4 regions of the Lysinibacillus sp. DFXJR4 genome follow, and region 1 is predicted to be linked to each of the others. Evidence: riboswitches for the same ligand, from Rfam matches in the RefSeq annotation. Region 1 holds a riboswitch; each other region holds the start of a gene.

Region 1 (5,611 bases):
CTGGTAATGTTTCATCATGGTATTCAACTGCACGCTCTGGATCTAAAGACAGGTTGAATTGATCGCGCCAACGGAATTCAAAACGTGCCTTTGAAAGTGCATCATCTCGCTGCTGTGCTCCCGGATGTCCCTTCGCTAAATCAGCCGCGTGTGCAGCAATTTTATACGTAATCACCCCTACACGAACGTCCTCTCGATTTGGTAAGCCCAGATGCTCTTTTGGTGTCACGTAGCATAGCATTGCCGTACCAAACCAACCTATCATTGCCGCACCAATAGCAGATGTAATATGATCATAGCCAGGTGCAATATCTGTTGTCAGTGGTCCTAAAGTATAGAACGGAGCCTCCTTGCACACCTCTAATTGCTTGTCCATATTTTCTTTAATCAAATGCATCGGCACGTGGCCTGGCCCCTCCACCATCACCTGTACATCATGCTTCCAGGCAATCTGTGTTAATTCTCCTAACGTTTCAAGCTCTGCAAACTGTGCCTCGTCATTAGCATCTGCAATCGATCCAGGACGTAAGCCATCCCCTAACGAGAAGGCAACATCATATGTTTTCATGATTTCACAGATTTCTTCAAAATGTGTATATAAAAAGTTCTCTTGATGATGATATAAGCACCATTGCGCCATAATTGAACCTCCGCGTGACACAATGCCTGTCACACGATTGGCTGTTAGTGGCACATAACGCAACAGTACGCCTGCATGAATCGTGAAGTAATCAACGCCTTGCTCTGCCTGCTCGATTAACGTATCACGATACACCTCCCATGTTAAATCCTCAGCTACACCGTTTACCTTTTCAAGTGCTTGGTAAATTGGCACTGTTCCAACTGGCACCGCAGCATTACGGATAATCCATTCACGTGTCGTATGAATGTGCTTACCAGTCGATAAATCCATTATATTATCAGCACCCCAGCGTGTTGCCCAAGTCATTTTCTCCACCTCTTCTGCAATAGAAGATGATACTGCTGAATTCCCAATATTAGCATTAATTTTCACATGGAAGCTACGTCCTATAATCATTGGCTCAGCCTCAGGATGATTAATATTAGAAGGCATAATCGCTCGCCCCGCTGCAATTTCAGAGCGAACAAATTCAGGTTCCATATTTTCACGAATTGCTACAAACTCCATTTCCGGTGTTATAATTCCCTTTCGTGCATAATGAAGCTGTGTGATATTTCTCCCCTTTTTCGCACGTATAGGTTTCCTAGATAGCTCAGGAAAAACGTTTTCTTGAATACGTGGATCATCAGCATTGCGGAAGCCATTATCCTCTGGTTTAATAGTTCGCCCTACATACTCCTCAACATCCCCTCGCTCTCTAATCCATTTACTTCGCAACGCTGGTAAGCCCCTCGTAATATCTACCTTATAGGCAGGGTCAGTATATGGACCGCTCGTATCATATACACGAACTGGAGCATTTTTCTCTTCTCCAAAGCTTCCTGTTGTTGGACTTAATGCAATTTCACGCATCGGCACCAAAATATCCGGTCTCGAACCCTCTACATAAACCTTTTTACTCCCCTCAAAGCTCGACATAATCGTAATGTTCTTTTCGCTAACTGTTGTCATGACCTACTTCTCTCCCTTATAGAAAATTCATACAAGGACCGAATCTAGCTCACCCCAACAAAAATAAAAACCGAATCCAAAAAATTTTGGATCCGGCTATGATTGTAAAAGGTATAATTATCGCATTGTAAAGAGCACGCAATAATTTCTTAACTTTCCCACGCTGGTATGAGCCAGATCAGGTCCAAAGGGTCAAGAAACCTCTATGCGTTTCCCTCTCAGCCTGACTCATCAGACTCCCCTAGTCAATGCTATTAAGTTTGATGCTAGTGTAACAGATATTGCTAAGAGATGGAAGCTTCATTACTATTTTTTCCTTCAGAGTTTATATTTTTGCTTCATAAACTCTAAACGCTTTACCTGCTCAGATGCGAGCCGTAATCATTGCCGCTCCAGATTGACTGTGCTTCATAAGATTGGCTGTATTGGAGGAGCTTTTCATAACGGAAGAAACAGAGTCTGAAATCTGCATAATTCCTGCCGTCATTTCTTCAATTGTTTTAATGATTTCCGCATATACAAATACAATGTAGTCATCATAACGACATTCAATAAAATGACTATGCCTAAAAGTATAGGCAAGTACTTCGTTACAGCAGATTTTTGAATGCCGTAAATAATGGAGCTCTCAATATCTAGTCCAACATATGCAACAATTTCAACATTAAGTGAGTGGTTATTTGGATTTTTAACTAGCTGTTCATACCTCTCTGAATCAAGCTGGTTCACGACATTTCTTGCTAGAATCATATTATTCTTTTTGTACTTTTATAGACAATAAGACCTAGATCAACACTAAAAACAATTATAATAGCAACTAATAAGATGATAAATTTTTCCATAACTTCATCCCTTTACGCAAAGCTATGAACACCCCTTTGAATATTATTTAGTATCTATTTACCCTATGTATATATTTACAATTACAACAACTAATAAAAACACTTTTATTTTTTAGTACTTTTCTTTATTTTGCTTTTGGAGCATAAAAAAAAGCAATAAGCCATAAGCCTATTCCTTTTTTTACGTCATATGTTATGAAAGAAATAATAATTCTGCTAGATAAATAACGATTGTTACTGTAATACAGCTCACTATTGTTGAAAATAAAACAGTTTGTGCGGCTGTTGCTGATTCGATATCATATTCTAATGCTAAACTAGAACTATTTCGGGATGTTGGAAAAGCGCTAGCAATAAATAATGATTGTGCCACTACCCCATCTAGACCGAGTATATAAATAATGAATAAAGCAACTGCTGGTCCCAAAATTAGTCGTGTAAAACAGCTAATAATGACTGTTTTATTAAACATGGATTTTATTTCAAGCTGTGATAATTGGGCACCTAACGTGATTAATGCCACAGCAATAAAACCGTCTGCAACATGATCTATTGGAATTTTAATAAACTGTGGCACTGCAAGATTAAAATAGTTCATTGCCACCCCTATAATAAGGGCATGAATGATAGGCATCTTAAGAAAATCCTTTACAATGGATATACCTGATTTTGTTGAGGAAATTAAGTTGTATAAGCCATATGTATAGGTAGTCATATTTTGGAATATCACCAAAATAACCTGTATCGCTACGCCGATTGGTTGTGTCACAAATATCATTTGTGCAACAGGAATTCCATAGTTTCCTGAATTAATAAGGACAACACTATTTTTAAATACCGCAGCCTCTGTTTTAACTAAACCAAGTCCTTTCGCTAAAAAATGGCTTAGCACCATTTGACTGCCGATAAAAAGGACAATAAATATCGCAACTTCTCCAAGCACAGAGAGCTCCACGCTTGTTTCATATAAATTAACAAAAACAGCGGCAGGCATGAAGCAATAGGTAATAAGCTGAGAGAGCGCTTTTAGATTGAAGCAAAATTTCTTTTGCAATATCGCGCCAAGCACAAGAAGCACTAAAATAGGAGCAACAATCTGGAAGAAAATCATACCGAGGTACATCATAGCATTTCTCCTCCTCTCCTTTCTTATAGTAGTGCTGTTTTTCCGCTAGGTCAATCTGTCCCAAAGAGAGAATAGAACTAGCCTTCTCCAATAAAAAAGAACTGCTTTAGGTAACCTTCAATACCTCTTAGACAGTTCTTCATTATTAAGCTAGCTTAAATCGATTAACAACCTCTTGTAATTCCTTTGAAATCTCATTCATATTATTGATGGATTCTCCCACCTTTTGTAGCTCTGCTTGTTGGTCGATAGCAGAGGCACTTACCTGTTCTGCAGATGCAGCTGTCTCCTCTGAAATAGCAGAAATACTTTGGATTGCCATAATTGCTTGATTTTTATGCTCCAACATATCCGATAGCTTAGCCATTAGCTCATTTATCGAGGAGGCGATAGAGTTTGATAGCTCACTGTTGTCTTTAAATGCGACCTCTGTGCTTTGTACAGACTCATTTTGTGACTGCATAAGCTCTGCATTTGAAGCAATAACAGCAACGGTTTGCTTGGAATTTACAAGTATACTATCCACTGTTTGCTTAATTATATCTGTTTCGTTTTTTGATTGCTCTGCTAGCTTTCGTACTTCCTCTGCAACAACTGCAAAGCCTTTGCCATGCTCTCCAGCACGTGCTGCTTCTATACTTGCATTTAAGGCTAATAAATTCGTTTGCTCCGTAATGCCTTGAATAGATGTGATTATTTGGTTAATATTGGCGATATTAGATGCCAGAGACTCCATTTGCTGCTGAATACGACCATTCATGGCATTGGTCTCCGCATTACGGTCACGTAAGCTTTCAACCTCTTGCATGCCTTTATCAGTAGTGGCTTTTGTTTTATTTGACAGCTCATCCATTTCATTCGATAAAGCTGTAATAGCATCAATTTGATCGGATAAATCAATCATTCGATAGTTTGTCTCCTCCGTATCCTCAGATTGCTTAGATGCACCTTGAGCAATTTCATTAATTGCTACAGAAACCTCCTGACTTGAAGCCACTATTTCATTAAATGTCTCATGAACATGATGGGAAGATTGATTCAGTAATGTCGTAGAATTTAGCACTGTTTTTATGGCACTATTCGTTTGATCTAGCATATTATTATAAGCCAATGCAACAGCCCCAATCTCATCAGCTTTAATATATTTCTCATCCACTTTTTGTGTTAAATCACCAGCAGCCGCCATTTCAATAGATGCACGTAAAAACTTTAATGGCTTCAATTGTCTATAAATGAATAGGGCACTAGCAGCAGACATTAAAACCACTATAATAATAGAGGCAACAATTGTAAAAATAAACACCTGATTATAAGTCTCTAGAATTTTTGATTTAGGTAGTACCATTTGGACAGTCCATGTTTCACCAACTCCCTCTAATACCATTGGTGAAAAGACATTGAATGAATTTTCTTTCAATTCGTCAGAGTCCATGTACATGCTTTTTACTTCGCCACTATCCATCGTTTGTTTAATGCTTGTCCAATCTAAATGTTCCTGCATATCCAATCCATTTAGTGTGGCACCAAGACTATTCGCTGTTAAAATCCCTTTATTTGTAATAATCGCAGCATAACCACCATCTGGCTTGACCGACTCTGTCAATTCAGTTAGATAGTCAATGGATAAATCAGCCGTTAATATGCCAAAAAATGACCCTGAAGCATTTACTAATGGAACAGAAATAGTTGTCATTAAGACTGTCTTTCCATTGACATTATAATCATAGGGCTCTGTTAGAACTGATCGTCCCTCGTCTTTTGGTACCCAATACCATTCGGACACACTTTTATCATCTATGCCTTCAATAGCAGCAGCAGTAATACCACCACCATCCTTACTTAAATAAGGTATAAAGCGATTTTTTGAATCAATTAATGCCTCATATGTAGCTGAATCTATTTTCATAGTATTCTGTTCTAATAAAGTCGTAAGAGCTATCGGTTTTACGTTTGCAATATTTTGCTCTAAAATAACCCCTACGCCAAGCAAATCATTATTATTTACTAAATTGGTTTCCATGATATCCAAAATAGCTTGCGCAGAAACCT
Region 2 (5,611 bases), on a different contig from region 1:
AATGCCCGAGTATTTAAGAATATTTGGTGCTGCAGGACAAGTTCTAGGTATGCTTATTGCAACGTTCGCCTTCGCTCAATTCGTTTTTTCTCCAATTGCTGGGAATCTTTCGGATCAGTATGGTCGAAAAAATCTTATTATTTTCGGACTTATACTAACAGGACTTGCTCAAATCGGCTTTGGACTTTCTACAGAAGTGTGGATGCTCTTCTTAGCACGCTTTTTAGGTGGCCTTGGATCAGCCTTTGTGGCACCTCCTATTATGGCATTTGTCGCAGATGTTACAACATATGAAGAACGTGGAAAAGGGATGGGGATGCTTGGTGCTGCCATGTCTCTTGGCTTTATGATAGGACCCGGTATTGGTGGTTTCTTATCACATGTTAGCTTACATTTTCCATTTTATACAGCTGGAGCTGCGGCTATTTTGGCTTCTATTTTATCGTTCTTTTTATTACCATCTACCAAACCAAACGCAGCACAAAAAATGCATAAGCAAGACAATCTCGCGAAACAAATGGTACGTTCAGTACATATGCCTTACTTTGTTATGCTCATTATTATGATGGTATTCTCGTTCGGAATTGCTAATTTCCAAACGACTTTATCATTATTTGTTACAGAAAAGTTTCATTATACACCTGGGGATATTGCTATTATTTTAGTGGTGGGTGGTGCTTTTGGTGTAGTTGTACAAATGTTTGTTATTACACCACTCTTTAATCGCTATGGTGAAATGAAGGTCGTATTAGTCAATTTATTTATTGCAGCCATATCGATCTACTTAATATTATTCGTATCTGGGTTTGCCCTTATTTTAGTTGTTGCGACAATCTTCTCGACAGCCACAACATTAATTCGTCCTGCTGTTAACACACTGATCTCCAAGCTTGCCGAAAATGAGCAAGGATTTGCAGCAGGTCTGAATAATGCTTATATGAGTCTTGGCAATATGATTGGTCCAGCATTGGCAGGTATTTTATTTGATTGGAATATGAATAGCCCTTATATATTTGGTGCTATTATTTTGATGGCTTGCTTCTTCCTTGCCCTTATCTGGACAATGAAAAAAGCACCGCATCTTATGCAGCCTGATTCCAAATAATCTGAAAAGTTATTGACTATTATTAGTAGTATGATACATTTATGTTGTTACAATGCTAAACAGAAATTGAATAATTATTACCACTAGGGGAGTCTTTAAAAGGCTGAGACGTATATGACCATATACGGACCCTTTGAACCTGATCTAGTTCATACTAGCGGAGGGAAGTGGCGACATCTTGCTTTTTGATATGTAAATGCAAGGCCGCTTCCTATTTGTTTTCAGGGAGCGGCCTTTTTGTGCTCGCCAGTTTAGCAGAGATAACAATTCATTTTATATTTCAAGGGAGTGTAACTTATGTCAGTTCGAAAATTAACCATCATGGCCTTATTAGTGGCAATTGCCATAGCAGGTTCTACCTTCGTTTCAATTCCAACAGGGATTGCGCGAGCTTATCCGATACAACATGCCATCAATGTCATCGGTGCCATTCTACTCGGACCAATACCAACTATTATCATTGCCCTTACTACAGCGATTATTCGTATTTTAACAGGGACAGGCTCCCTATTAGCCATTCCTGGCAGTGTCATTGGCGCATTTTGTGCAGCACTGGCTTATAAATACAGTGGTATGCCTTGGCTAGCGGGCGTTGGTGAAATAGTAGGAACTGGCATTATCGCCTCCCTCATTGCCGTACCATATGCATATATCTTAATGGGGACATCCGTAGCATCAATGTTTTTCATGCCTGCCTTTTTAACCTCTAGTATTATTGGTGCTATTTTTGGTGTGGCAATTGCTAGTAGTTTACGAAATACTGCACTTATTAAAAATTTTCGTTAAATTTTTCAGAGCAAGGATTTCCCTCTTGAGCAGGGTTTCCCTTTGAACGAAAGCTTCTTCCTTTTCACTTTAAAACGCAAAAACAGTGCAAAATAATCAATCATTTTGCACTGTCATTTAATCCAAATTATCTTTTCTTCATGCCCTTTAATAGTTGAGCAACATTTGTATCCTCTGCCTGTGTGGTTTTATTTTCAACAAGCTGCTCTTTTTTCTTCGACTTAGCAAAGAAGCTCCAGCCAAAGCGTCGGATTGTAATATCGATGAAGAACAGTAGCATACCTGCTAATATAAGCCATGTTGCTATATTTTGACGATCTGCGCCTTTCTTCGTAAATTCACGAAATACCTCCTTCGGTTCTTTCAAAACAGAGCCACCCGTTTGCTTTGTCAGTTCTTCCACCAGCTCATCGTTTACAGGTCGTAACTCATATTCAGCACTGTAAGGCACACTTATACCCGCTTGAAAAATAGCTTGATCTTCATCAGCGATACGGAAGAAAATTAACCCTGGCTCCGCTTGTACAACTGCTCGAATCTGAGAGGCTGAAATAGCTTCAAGCTGTGTTTCAAGTTCTTCTCCTGCTTCATTGACAGCAACGACATCTAAAAAAGCTGCTTCATTGGTAGGATCTGTAATAACAAATGAACCATCCGATTCTAAACGTACGTCGTAGGCAACATCATTATAGCTTGGGAGCATTTGTGAAATAAGCGTTTGCCAAAATGTTCCCCAATCCTGCCATCTTGCCCAGTCACCTGTCCATTTACCTGTCGAATCAGAAGTAAAGGCAAATGTTTTACCAAGACCATATTGCCACTGCGCTAGTACTGGATCCTCTTTCTCGCTTTCAGCAATGACAGAGGCCCCCTGCTTTGCTGTTGTTCCAATATAAGCATTCATTTGAGGTACACCATTTGCAAATAACGTGTTCCAACCAGATGCATTGTAGATGGTTGGATAGAAGGGATTATCCTCAATATATGTGTGTGAAATCATTGCCGTTTCACGGGATAAAATAGAAGGTATTGTCTGCTCATCAACAACGTCATAGAATCGTCCGGTACCCATTTCACTGAGCGCTTCAAGTAAATTGGCATCTGCATCTTGTCCAATCGCTACAGTAGATAATGTTACACCATTCTCTTTTCCTTCAGCGATTAAGTCTTCATAATTTCCTGACTGTGACTGTCCATCTGTTAATAGAATAATATGCTTACGCTGTAGCTTTAAATCTGCTAAGTTTTCATAGGCCCTTGCGAGAGATCCATAAATCTCTGTCCCACCGCCTGGCGTTACGGATAAAATCGTATCCACAGCCTCTTCCTTATTGTTAAGTGGACCTGTTTCGATAATTTCCCAAGGTCGATCATCAAAGGCAATAAAGCCGAGCGTATCTTCATCTCGTAGCATTTCGACAGAACGAGCCGCCGCCTCCTTAGCTAGCTCTAGCTTTGATCCATACATACTGCCAGAGCGGTCAAGCACGATAACCAGTCCTAATGAAGGCAATTGTTCCTTTCCTTTAATCTCCATTTCAACAGGTAGTAAAGTTTCAATTGGTGTTTTAAAATAGCCGCCCAAGCCAAAGCTATTTTCGCCCCCTACCATCGTAAAGCCAACGCCAAAGTTTTTGACTGCCTGCTCAATCACATTCATTTTGGCCTCGCCCACTAAATGTCCTGGCACATTGTCAAAAATAATGGCATTGTACTGTAGATAACTTGAAAGCTCATTTGGCAAACTTTGAGCATCTACAACATTAAAGGAAATGGATTGTTTACCAAGAGCGGCTGCTATAGGTGATGCGCTATCATAACCATTAACAATTAGTAAATGTGGTTCACTTTGGACCATTGTAATGCTGGTTAGTTTATTATTTTCAAATATGGCATCCTGCTCTACCTGTACAACAGCTTCATACTTTACAAGCCCCTCTGCTGTAGCGGTATGTTTATAGGTAAATACATTGGAGCCTTGTGCAAGCTCTACAGCCTCCCGGTGAACAAGTTTGTCGTTTTCATATAATAGAAGCTCACCTTTATTAGCCGCTGTTGCATGAACTTCTGTAACTAATTGCTGCTGCTCACCCACATATGCAACCTGTGGGGTTACAAAGCTTTTCAATGATACATCTGTAGAAACTGGTTGATGAAATGGAACAACATCAACGCTTATATTGGACCCTTTAAATTTCGAGGCAAACTCTAAGGCATTGCCCTTTGTTTCATTACCATCTGTTAGAAGTACCAATCGTGTTGCCTTTTTCGAATTAACAATCCCCGAAGCAAGCTGTAGACTTTGTTCAATATTTGTTTGATCTGTTGCTTCTATGTTTGTAAACTTCGGCACTTCCTTTAATGTCTTCGATAAAATTGCTTCTGTCTGCAGTGTTGATGAAAAAGAATAAATCCCTGCAAGCTGTTCATCCTTTTTCGACTGTAAACTTTCCTCTATAAAATTAGTCATCTCACCGTCTGTACCATTCATAGAAGCAGAACGGTCTACCATAAATAATATTTGCTCTTCCTTTATAGGTAATAAAATATAAGGACCTGCAAGTGCAAAAACTAAGCAAATGACTGCTAGAATACGAATTCCTAGCACTGTGATGTGGCTCTTTTTCAAGCGCTGACGCTCTCGCCAATAGGTCCAGCCAAAATACATTAATATTGGGAGTAAAAGCAACAATGCTAATGGCATATCAATTCGTAAATCCACGTCGTCGTTGCACCTCCCACTCTGTTACAAGTACTAGTAAAATAAGAAGAATAAGCCAAGGTACAAGTGAAGCTTTTGCTATTTCTTCTTTGCCATTTTCTTTGAGCTCTCCTAGTGTATAGCTAGTTCCTTTTGGGATAACACGCTCTTGTGCTTGAAGCTGGACAATTAAGCGCTTTTCTTCACCTTCTGAACGTGCTGTATAAATCCCTGGCTTCATTGGAGCTGTTAATAAGCCATTTGTTATGGACGATAAAAACTGATCGTCCTGCGAATATACACTCCAATCACCCTGTTTCAAAGCAACTGCGCGCTGCTCGTTCGGCGTAAAAATACCAAGTGAACCAATCGATTCTGAAAGCTGCTGTTCCGCACTCCACAAAAATAATGGAAATGAAGGGTGCAGAGGCCAATCCGTATCTGCAATATCAGCTAATATGACAAGATCACCTTTAGGAGAACGTTGTATAAAGGGATGATCTCCAACCGATGCAATTGTTTTATAACTATCAAACCCAGGATATACAGTGCTAACATAAATATCTTTTAGCTCACTAAATGCAAACAATGCATCACTTGTTGTATTTACTTCGCCCTTTGCTTCAATTTTTTCGGCATCATCACGACCAAATAATACTATAGGTTTGTCCATCTTTCCGAGCAGTGCTGTTTGGTTAGTTACTACGGTCGCTTCTTGATTATCAGCAATCTGTAAAGACGGAATAATCTTGACACTGCTATTAATTGTTTGAAAGCCTTTTTGAATGAGTTGATGCAAACTTTGATCGACCACTATTTTTGAGGTTGTTGTTTGTAGTAAAACTGTTTGTGAATTATCGACTGTATAATCATCTTCTACAGCAATGGTAGCCGTCAATGTATCCTCTAACGGTAAATCTTTGAAAGTTTTTGTCACAGCTTCATTAGGAGGCAATGTAATATCTTCCGACACTACCTTATTATTCTCTGCATTTTGTAACAAAAGAGTAGTCCTTTGC
Region 3 (5,611 bases), on a different contig from region 1:
CACAACATATGCCAATTGTAAGTCCTAGTAAAGCTAATTGCACGGTTGCGAAGGCATGAGGCAAAAATGTTTCAAACGATCGTACCCCTTCTGCTAAAATAGCACTTGGTGCCGGCAATAACCAATGAGGGATATCTGCCAAACGCACGATTAGCTCCCATATGAATAAGAGGAAGGCGATAAAAATTATCGACCTTCCCTTTTGTATTGCCTGCTTCATCACTGGTATTTCTCCGTTAATGTATCCATAGTAATACCTGATGGCTGATATAAAATTTTCACTTGTGTAATAACATTGATAGCCCCAAGCTCTATCATTTTGTTATTCATTCGTTCTATAATTTGTAGTAACGTTGTCAGCTCCCCCTCCATCGTCGTTTCTAAAGGATGCACCTCATATTTCACGCCTGATGCATCAATAATAGCAATGGCCGCATCGACAAATGGAATCACATCTTCATATTTTTCTGTTTTCGGAATAATTTGTACACTGATTAATGAGTTTGCCATGTTACTTCGTCTCCTTTTTCGGTAAAAAGTCGTTTGTAAATGCTTGTTCTGCGTTAAATTCGCCCTCTAAAACGTTGTTGCTAGTCATCCACTTCGCATAGTTTTCCCAGACAGCTAGCTTTTGCTCGCCCCATTGAGCAGCGTCATCCTGATATTTATTTGCCAGCCACTCCTGACTTTTATGCACAAGGTCTTTATCTAAATCAGGTACTGCCTCAAGTAAAACATCTGCCGCCTCACCTGGATTACTGATCGCGTATTCATAGCCCTTTGCCACGGCAGCGATAAATGCTTCAACGGTCTTTGGATCATCTTTAATCATTTTTTCATTTGTAGCAAGAACGGGTGTATAATAATCCAGTTGGTCACTATAATCTGTTAAATACAGCATGTTCAGTTTTTCATCACGAAGCTCAGCTTCAATCCCAGTCCAAGCATAATAAATCCATGCAAAATCAATATCTTTTTTCATCATTGTAAAGAAATCTATATCGCCAGCATTAATAATATCTAATTTATTAATATCTGCATTTTCAGTTTGCATTAATGATTGTAGTACGGCCTGCTCTAGTGGAGCTCCCCAGCCGCCATATGTTTTACCTTCAAATTTCTTCGGTGATGTAATACCTTTGGAGGCGATTGAGGCAAAGCCAGAAGTATTATGCTGAATAATCGCCGCAATCGATACCAGAGGTACACCCTGTACACGAGCCTGTGTAATTCCCTCCTGATAGCTTACGCCAAATTGTGCCTTGCCAGATGCTACAAGCTGATCTGCTCCTGCGTCACCAGGTTGTAAGATATCAACATCTAAGCCCTGCTCTTCAAAATAACCTAATTTCTTAGCAACATATAGCCCTGTATGATTTGTATTTGGCATCCAATCAAGTACAACGGACACCTTCTTTAACGCATGCTCATCCTTTTTGGTATCCTCTTTTTCGCTACAGCCCGCTAATGTTAAAAGGGCAGCCATAAGAACCAATAACCATTTTTTCATGCTGAATCCTCCCAGTAAGTAGTGTGAAAGTGTTCATGAAGGAATGCTCTAACCAGAAGAAAGCGTATTTATGGATTATCTGCACCCAAGATATGTACATTTAACAAAAAAACGCCCAGGATTTCTCCCAGACGTTGTCAATCAATATCAAAAATTTACTTTTTTTGAATAGATGTTCCCTACGCTGGTACGAGCCAAATCAGGTTCAAAGGGTCAGCATCTAACGGACACAATCTCAGCTGGCAACTACCAGCCCCCCTACATTCTTTCCATATGAACTTTTCGATGATTATTATACCCATATCTCACTGCAATTGACAAGGCTCTATTTAATATTAACGCTGTAAAAATATTTTAATTGCAGCATCTTTCGCTTCATGAATTCCATCCTCCGTGAGATACTTTTCATTTATCCCAAATACCTGTAATGTCCCTTCCTTAGTATAACGTGGCTCAAAGAGGATTAATGAAATATCTTTAAAGTCGTAAAGTGGTGTTAATGAACCATCTTCTTCGACTTGATATAATCTAAAGCGGTAATGTTCCTCCTTCGGTATCCATTCGTATAGAGCAAACTTATTTTGATAGGCTGTTAAAGTAATGGCTTTTTTACCATCAAGTTTATGATAGGAGCCATCTTCTAAATCAACATATCCTGTCTCTAAGCTTTCTCCAGATCTAAAGGAAGCATAGATTTTATGGTCAGTAAGTGCCACGTCATGTATGCCTTTAAAAGGGAAATCATATTGCTTTTCTTTTTCTGTTCCAACATCATAGAGTGTAAAGCGAACTGTTTCTATTCCATCTTTTTTAAAGGCACTTGGTAGGAGCAATTTATTGTCTTGATAAATTGGCTGACTTACTGCACTATTATCAAAGGCTTGTTTAAATTGTTTTACCTCGTTTGTACGCAGATTTGTTAAGCTATAAATGGTATGACCTGTCGTTGTATCAGATATTGTTGTCAGTAGTGTATCATCTTCAAAATCTATAAAAGTATCCGTAGAAAAGCCTTTGATCTCTAATGTTTCTCTATTTTTTACAAACACAGAATTCCTATCATCAGCCATCCAAACAAGCCAATTTTCATTTACTAACATTTTTGAAATAGGGAATTCACTTGTTACTTCCGCTTTTTCAATATGTGTATCGAGTGCGTAGGAATAAATGGTATTGCCTTCGTAATAATAAAAGGAGTTCGTTGCATCATCAAAGTCAGCTGTAAATAATGTATCAGCAGATCGACCAGGGATACTAATTTCTTCATAGGATTGCTCAGTTATTTGCGATATTGTCAATTGTTCCTTTATTTCATCTATAACTGGATAACTTAATAAAGCCGTAAGAGCTAAAGCTGAAATTCCTACCGCAAAGGGCTTCCACATATGTTTTTTTACAGGGGTTTGCTGTTGCTCCAATCTTACATGAGCAGCTTCTAAAATCTCTTCTTTTTTTTGGGAAGTTAATGCTATTTGATCTGGTATTGTAGCCTTTAATCGATTACGTAAATTCATTTCCATTATAAAATCCCTCCTTTTCTAATTGGATGCCTACTCGTTTTCTCCCTCTTGCTAGCCTTGTTTTCACTGTATTGATTGAACATTGTAAAATGGATGCGATTTCTGTGATAGATAGTTCATCATAGTAATAAAGCCAAAGGACCTCTCGATATTTCGTTTCTAATGTAGTAATGCTGTGAGCAATTACATCCATTTCCTCCTGCTTTAAAATTTGTGATTCCACTGAAATAGAGGCTTCCTGCTTTTTAAAAAGACTAGTTAACTCTGTTTTCCGATATGCCCAGCTTTTAAAGTAATTATGACACTCGTTGACGACCATACGGTATAAGTAAGTTTTGACACTAGAACGCCCTTCAAATTGCTCCATATGAATGTAATAGCGGATGAATACTTCCTGTACAATATCCTCTGCCCTTTCTTTATTTTTTACATATGTATAAGCTAGTCGAAGTAAGTAATGACCGTATAAATCCATAACCTCCCGTAAATGTATATCTCTTTGTTGTTTCTCCAAGCAATTCCCTCCCTTCTTCAATTTGTATAAGTTAGACAAAGCACAATGCTTGTTGGTTTCACCTTTTCATTAATTTTATATTAATGGCATTTGCTGAATAAAAATTAAAAACCCTGCATTCATAACGAAGGGCACTTTAAAACTAAAAAAAGTCGATTTGCATCACAGTTTTGTGGCAAATCGACTTTAATCTTATAAAGAGGCTTCATCAATCTAGCTTGGGTTTTGTTCTTTTTTTGCAGTTAATACGTGTGAAATCTGTCCATCAGTTGCAATATCTACCTTGAATGAGCCATTTGAATGACGATCTGCTCGTGTTAATGCTTGTACATCAATAACCTCTTGCACACCTTTTTCAGTTTCAATGATAACATGCTCCTCATCTGTAGCTTTGACTACTGCAACGATACGATGAGGATTTGCTTTTAATTCTGTTAACACCTTTAAGCCCCGTTTTGCGCGACTTGCCATCTCAACTTCAGCTACATTCATTTTCTTCACAGCACCTCGCTGCGTTACAATAACAACATATTCTGTGTCGTTTGGCTGTAAAACATTAACACCCACTAATGCTTCCCCATCTTTTAAGGTAATTCCTTTAACACCACCAGTTTTGACACCCGTTACTGGTAATTCTTCCATTGGGAAACGAATCGCATAGGCTGTATCGGTTGTTAATAGTAATTCAGTGTCATCCGTTACGAAATCTGCAAAAATCATTTCATCGCCAGCTTTAACATTCATTGTCTTTATCGGCTTTGAATAACGGGTAACTGCATAATCTGCTAAAGGAGAGCGTTTAATTTGTCCATCTTTCGTAGCTGTTAAAATATAAGTATTCGCTTGCTCAAATGTCTCGAAACCATAGACTGCAATAATGGATTCATCCTCTCCAGTCGGCACAATACTAGAAATATGCTGACCGAGATCCTTCCAGCGAATGTCTGGTAGCTCATGAACAGGCTGATAAATATAATTGCCTCGATTTGTGAACAGCAGCAGATGATGCTGTGTATTTAAGGTTTCTTCATATAATAAATAATCTGAATCCTTCATCGCTATATCCTGACCATTTGAGGCTGCATGGGAACGTGTAGAAGTACGTTTAATATAACCATCCTTAGTCACAGTCACAACAACCTCTTCACTTGGTACAAGGACATCTAATGTAATTTTGATTTCTTCAATTTCTTGTTCAATTTTCGAACGGCGTGGCTCTGTAAAGCGTTTTTTAATATCAAGCAACTCCTGTTTTATGACACGAATAAGCTTTACCTCACTATTAAGAATGCCTTCTAGCTTAGCAATTAATTTATTTAATTCATCCTGTTCTTGGCGAAGCTCTGTAATGTCCGTGTTCGTTAAACGGTATAATTGCAAGCTAACGATCGCCTCAGATTGTACCTCTGTAAAGTCAAACTTAGTTTGTAAGTTTAATTTCGCATCTTTTTTATCATTTGAAGAACGAATCGTAGCAATTACTTCATCTAAAATAGACAATGCCTTAATTAAGCCGTCAACGATATGCGAACGATCCTTAGCCTTTTGTAAATCATAGATTGAACGGTTGGTAACGACTTCTTTTTGATGTGCAATATACGCATCAAGTAATAATGGCAGTGTCATCATCGTTGGACGACGATTATGAATGGCAATCATATTAAAATTATAAGCTACTTGTAAATCTGTTGTTTTAAATAAATAATTTAAAATACCTTGTCCTGGTACATCTTTTTTCAGTTCAATGACCACACGTAAACCTGTACGATCTGATTCATCACGAATTTCCGCGATACCTTCTAGACGCTTATCAACACGTTGCTCATCTATTTTTTTAACAAGGTTCGCTTTATTAACATCATATGGCAATTCCGTAATGACAATCTGCTCTTTGCCCCCCTTAATTGGCTCCACAGCGGCTTGTGCACGGACAATGATTTTACCGCGGCCCGTTTCATAAGCTTTTTTGATGCCATCAACACCTTGAATAATGCCACCAGTTGGGAAATCTGGACCTTTAATAACGGTCATTAACTCATCGACCGTTGAGTGAGGCTTTTCTAAGCG
Region 4 (5,611 bases), on a different contig from region 1:
GCTCTAAAAAGAATTGATGGTCATATGCTACTGGTTGCCATAACGAACTTGAGCCAATATCTTGTATTGCTCCATCAATCTTTAAATAGGCTATCCGCTTATCCATATTACCATTTTCGATAACTGTCTCCATAACTGACAAATCATTTCCAGCCATTATGCTGTCAAAATTACCAAAGAAATCTGATTTAAAAATTGCAAATACAGTGTTGATACCTAAAGAAAATACAAGTAATACACCTGCAATAATTAAAGCAGTCCACCTTTTTACATTCATGTCTTTCCGCCTCCTCTACACGTTATACGAATAACTTTCTAATATGTTTCATTTTTTTGCAATACTATTTATAAGTTTGCTAATTAATATTACCGAATATCATAAAAAAATCAAAGCTCAATAAAAATTCATGAACTTTGATTTTCGACATTATTTCCTAGGAAATTATTTTTCGACAAAAAGTAAATCTATAACTATTTAATATTACATTTATTTTTTTCTTGTTGACGCAATTCAATACGACGGATTTTGCCTGAAGAAGTCTTTGGCAATTCTGTTACAAATTCAATGGCCCGAGGATATTTATATGGTGCTGTTAAAGCTTTTACATGATTTTGAAGTTGTTTAATAAGATTATCATTTCCTATCTCTCCATCATTAAGTACCACAAATGCCTTTACAATATTTCCTCGAACTTCATCTGGACTTGCTACAACTGCCGCTTCTTTTACTGTAGCATGTTTGATGAGAGCGTCTTCTACTTCAAAGGGTCCTATTGTATAGCCGGATGAAATAATAACATCATCTCCTCGCCCCTCAAACCAAAAATAACCATCTACATCTTTATATGCTCGATCACCAGTGATATACCAATCTCCTCTAAATTGTAAGCTGGTACGCTCAGGGTCATGTAAATATTTTTTAAATAACGCAGGCGTTGCACGATGAACAGCAATATCGCCTACTTCTCCAACTGCAACAGGATGTCCAAAATCATCTATAATTTCTACTGTATTTCCTGAAGTTGGTTTTCCCATTGAGCCAATTCTAGCCTCCATACCTACCATTGTTCCAACCAGTAATGTATTTTCAGTTTGCCCATAGCCATCTCTTACCTGTAAACCGAAAGTATCCACAAACATTTTTATTACATCGCTATTTAGAGGCTCTCCTGCTGAGACAGCTTCACGAACACTTTCTAAATTAAAATCTTGTAAATTTTCTAGTGCAGCCATAAATCGATATTCAGTTGGTGTACAGCACAGAATATTAATATTGAATTTCTCTAGAAGTGTAAGATATGTTGCTGCATTAAATTTGCCTTTGTACACAAATGCGGTTGCACCACTTCCTAATGTAGCGAGGAATGGACTCCAAATCCATTTTTGCCAACCTGGAGCTGCCGTAGCCCAAACAATGTCATCTTCCTGTACGCCTAACCAATTTGGAGCTGTTGTTCGTAAATGTGCAAATCCCCAGCTATGTGTATGTACTGCTGCCTTAGGATTGCCTGTTGTACCACTTGTATAAGCTAAAAATGCCTTGTCTGAACTTTTCGTTGGCGTTGAACTTATGTAGTCTGTTGGTTGTTCTTGCATTTTTTGAAGTAATGACTGCCAAGGTTCGTGAGCAGTACCTATTACGAATTGCTGCAAGCCCTGTAAGTTTTTCACATTATCAAATTGCTCAATATATGGCTCATATGCAACAATGCCCTTTGCATGAGCGTGGTTTATACGATATTCTATATCCTTCGCTCTTAGCATTTCTGAACTAGGAATAATTGTTATACCAGCTTTTAAAGCAGCAATATAGACAATATAGGCTTCTACTGATCTAGGCACCATCACGATAAGTACATCACCTTTTGTTAAACCTTGTTTTGTAAAAACATGTGCTGCCTGATTTGCCTTTGCCAGTAAATGTGCGTATGTAATAAACTGAACATCATCATTTTCATCATAAATAATGAGCGCATTCTTGTTTGCATCCTGTGCATATTTTTCAATTTCCTCTGTAATATTGTACCATTCAGGTGCAATTAAATCCTGTCTTTTCATGGCAAATGCCTCCCTTATGCTATGACTCATTATAAAACTCCATTTTTATCATTTTCAATGGTTCGCACTCTATTTTAGAAAAGTCATGACAACTATCATACTTTGCTATATGGCATCAGTCACGTTCATCAATCAATTTCGCCTAGGTGTAATTGTAGCTGTCGCTACAGAACTACATTTGCTAAATGAAGATAAAAACTATCTATTGAACAGGAAAGAAAAGTATGGTACATTTTGGTCAACTAAAAGCAAGATTGCAGGGGGACTCATTTGGAGTTGAGAAGGTAAAACCTGACCCTTTGAACCTGTTAGTTAATACTGACGTAGGGAGCAATTCACATCTAATTCATTGATGAAAGGCTCTTTTGCGTGTATTTTTTGCACAAAAAAGAGCCTTTTTTGCATGCTTACGTCCATCCAACAAAGGAGGACTTAAAATGGTTTTTCAAACTATCCGTAAAAAAAGCCCACTAATTCATTGCATTACAAATTATGTAGTGGCAAATTTTCAAGCAAACGGGCTTTTAGCAATCGGTGCCTCACCAGTTATGGCTGATGGCAATGACGAGGTTGAGGAAATGGTTGCAATTGCCTCAAGCTTATTAATAAATATTGGTACCCTTAATGACAAAACGAAAGAATCCATGATACTTGCAGGAAAAAAAGCCAATGCACTTGGCATACCAGTAGTGTTAGATCCAGTTGGCGCTGGAGCCACAACTTACCGAAAACAAACCGTAAAGCAACTATTAGAAGAGATTGAATTTGCAGTAATTCGCTGCAATATTGGAGAGCTTGCCGCAATTGCCAACGTAAAATGGCAGCAAAAAGGTGTAGACAGTGGAACAGGTTCCATTTCCTTAGAGGATGAAGCAAAAAGAATTGCTCAGTTGTATCATTGTATAGTGATTGTCACAGGTGAAAAAGATTTCATAACTGATGGAAATCACCAACAATGGATTACAGGCGGAAATCCTCATATGACAGAGGTCACCGGTACTGGCTGCTTATTAAGTGCCATTTGTTGCGCTGCTTTTGTATCTGACAATCAGCCCTATAACCAATTAGTAGATGTACTAAGATGTTATAAAAAAATTGCTGAACAAGCCGGTTCTACTACACAATACATCGGTGATTTTCAAATTGCTGTATTGAATGAACTATATCGTCTTTCAAAGGACGGTGAACGATAATGCAGGTTGTTACGACAATTGCTGGATCTGATAGTGGCGGCGGTGCTGGTATACAGGCTGATTTAAAAACCTTTCAGGAATTAAAGGTGTTTGGAACTTCTGTCATTACAGCTTTGACCGCACAAAATACACTTGGTGTATCAGGGGTAATGCCCATTGAGGCAAGCTTTGTTGAGCAACAACTACAGGCACTATTGGAGGATTTCCCAATTAGTGCTATGAAAACAGGCATGCTATTTTCCTCAGCCATTATACAAACTATTGCACAAATAATGGCTAATACCAAAGTTCCACTTATTGTAGATCCTGTGATGATTGCAAAGGGCGGAGAAAGCTTATTACAACAAGATGCCATTGATGCTATCATTAATCTTCTACTGCCAGTGGCAACCATTGTGACTCCGAATATTCCAGAGGCCGAAACGCTTACTGGCAAAGAAATTAACACTTTAGCTGATATAAAAGAAGTAGCCAAGCTCTTGCTACAAACTGGAGTACAATGTGTCATTATAAAAGGAGGTCATTTAGCAGATAAGAATTTTGCCATTGATTATATATTTTTTAAAGATGGACATTCTTTTTCTATGCAAACTCCTCGTATTTCATCAAAAAATACACATGGTACTGGCTGTACGTTTTCAGCAGCCATAACTGCTTTTTTGGGCAGTGGTCTTCCTATAAAAGAAGCAATTATCGAAGCAAAAAAATTTATTCAATTAGCAATAACGTATGATTTAGCTCTAGGTAATGGGCATGGGCCGACAAATCATTTTGCCTATCAAAACTATAAGGAGAGCTGTGAGGTGATTATTCATGAATCGTAAGGATTTACAGCTATATTTTATAATGGGCACAGGTAATGTTATCCATCAGAAGCCAATACAAGTTCTTGAAAAAGCTTTACAGCATGGGATCACCATGTTTCAGCTTCGAGAAAAGGGACCTCGTGCATTAACAGGACAAGAATATGAAAATTTTGCTCGTCATTGTCAAAAGCTTTGTCAGCAGTATAATGTGCCGTTTATTATCAATGATGATGTAGAGCTTGCAGTAAAACTTAAGGCAGATGGAATCCATATTGGTCAGGAGGATTTCCCTGTATCTAAAATTCGTAAAAAAATTGGAAAGATGATACTAGGTGTTTCAGTTCATTCTCATGCTGAATTGGAAACTGCTCTACAATATGGAGCAGATTATGTAGGAATTGGTCCCATTTTTGCAACTACATCTAAAAGCGATGCGAAAACGCCAAGTGGAACAAAATTTTTGCAGGGCATACGCATTGAAAATCCTGAGCTTCCCATTGTTGCAATTGGAGGCATAAATTGTTCAAATGGACAATCAGTTATTGATGCTGGTGCGGATGGTATCGCTGTTATTTCTGCTATTTGTGATAGTGAGGATATTTCCCAGACAATAGCAACGTTTAAATCATTTTTTATTTAGGATAATTAAACTAAATGTAAGCAAACTAAAACCAGTGCCTTTTACGGTCACTGGTTTTAAGCTTAATAATTACTTATTCAGCAATTATTGATTGTTGTTTGGCATACCTTTTAATTGAGATTCTGCCATTTGTACAAGACGTTTAGTGATTTCACCACCAACGGAACCGTTAGCACGAGCTGAAGCGTCAGCTCCTAATTGAACACCAAATTCTTGTGCAATTTCGTATTTCATTTGATCAAGTGCTTGTTGTACACCAGGTACTGCAAGCTGGTTTGAACTGCGGTTGTTGTTTGAAGCCATGTCTCTCACCTCCTTGTGAATATAGAATGTGCGATATTAGATTTTTAATACAAAATTTTTAGAGGTAAATTGTACCTCCATAGGAAATAGGGGAAATTAAAAAAAGCCGCCTCAAAATTTGCTTTTGAGACGACTTACATTTAATTTGTGTCTAGTGTAATTACGACCAGATTTTTTTCTTTACAACTTCGCTATTTATAGGGATAGAAGTTTTTTGCTGAATCAATATAAATTCATTCTCGTTATAAAAGATCTGCAAATTTATCGGTTTCTTGTTCTTTTTTCGGGAAAATATAGACTTCTCGATTTTTCACCGCTCGTTCAATTAATTCATCAAAATCGGAAAAGCTTTCGTAATGCTCAACCTTCTCAAGCTTTGGCTTTGTTTTTGGACTTGCAGGTGTAAAAATGGTGCAGCAATCTTCAAATGGCTGGATAGATGTTTCGTATGTGCCAATTTTCTCAGCAATATCGATAATTTCTAATTTATCAGTTGAGATCAATGGACGTAAAATCGGTGTATTGGTTACAGCATTTATTGCAGTAAGACTTTCAAGTGTTTGGCTTGCCACTTGTCCAAGGCTTTCACCTGTTACAATTGCAAGTGCATC

The links. A riboswitch is a leader RNA that binds a small molecule or an ion and turns the genes downstream of it on or off. The one in region 1 is predicted to bind thiamine pyrophosphate.
Region 2: linked by a shared signal. The riboswitch ahead of thiW (energy coupling factor transporter S component ThiW) and the one ahead of thiC (phosphomethylpyrimidine synthase ThiC) in region 1 are both predicted to bind thiamine pyrophosphate.
Region 3: linked by a shared signal. The riboswitch ahead of AC2CGN_RS18900 (ABC transporter substrate-binding protein) and the one ahead of thiC (phosphomethylpyrimidine synthase ThiC) in region 1 are both predicted to bind thiamine pyrophosphate.
Region 4: linked by a shared signal. The riboswitch ahead of thiM (hydroxyethylthiazole kinase) and the one ahead of thiC (phosphomethylpyrimidine synthase ThiC) in region 1 are both predicted to bind thiamine pyrophosphate.

Annotation. Positions count from the first base shown of each region.
Region 1 covers NZ_JBXUNW010000026.1:21,487-27,097, forward strand. Annotated here, with positions in the region: gene thiC (phosphomethylpyrimidine synthase ThiC) at 1-1,594, opposite strand, end outside; TPP riboswitch at 1,733-1,847, opposite strand; gene AC2CGN_RS24535 (hypothetical protein) at 2,078-2,344, opposite strand; gene AC2CGN_RS24540 (AEC family transporter) at 2,630-3,562, opposite strand; gene AC2CGN_RS24545 (methyl-accepting chemotaxis protein) at 3,708-5,611, opposite strand, start outside.
Region 2 covers NZ_JBXUNW010000008.1:120,106-125,716, reverse strand. Annotated here, with positions in the region: gene AC2CGN_RS16515 (MFS transporter) at 1-1,105, shown strand, start outside; TPP riboswitch at 1,181-1,288, shown strand; gene thiW (energy coupling factor transporter S component ThiW) at 1,403-1,891, shown strand; gene AC2CGN_RS16505 (VWA domain-containing protein) at 2,019-4,613, opposite strand; gene AC2CGN_RS16500 (vWA domain-containing protein) at 4,597-5,611, opposite strand, start outside.
Region 3 covers NZ_JBXUNW010000012.1:29,728-35,338, forward strand. Annotated here, with positions in the region: gene AC2CGN_RS18890 (ABC transporter permease) at 1-220, opposite strand, end outside; gene AC2CGN_RS18895 (thiamine-binding protein) at 220-510, opposite strand; gene AC2CGN_RS18900 (ABC transporter substrate-binding protein) at 512-1,510, opposite strand; TPP riboswitch at 1,670-1,780, opposite strand; gene AC2CGN_RS18905 (hypothetical protein) at 1,846-3,030, opposite strand; gene AC2CGN_RS18910 (sigma-70 family RNA polymerase sigma factor) at 3,011-3,544, opposite strand; gene parC (DNA topoisomerase IV subunit A) at 3,758-5,611, opposite strand, start outside.
Region 4 covers NZ_JBXUNW010000003.1:117,823-123,433, forward strand. Annotated here, with positions in the region: gene sppA (signal peptide peptidase SppA) at 1-277, opposite strand, end outside; gene mbcS (acyl-CoA synthetase MbcS) at 472-2,058, opposite strand; gene AC2CGN_RS10805 (hypothetical protein) at 2,144-2,338, shown strand; TPP riboswitch at 2,307-2,405, shown strand; gene thiM (hydroxyethylthiazole kinase) at 2,496-3,251, shown strand; gene thiD (bifunctional hydroxymethylpyrimidine kinase/phosphomethylpyrimidine kinase) at 3,251-4,075, shown strand; gene thiE (thiamine phosphate synthase) at 4,065-4,697, shown strand; gene AC2CGN_RS10825 (alpha/beta-type small acid-soluble spore protein) at 4,782-5,000, opposite strand; gene thiI (tRNA uracil 4-sulfurtransferase ThiI) at 5,243-5,611, opposite strand, start outside.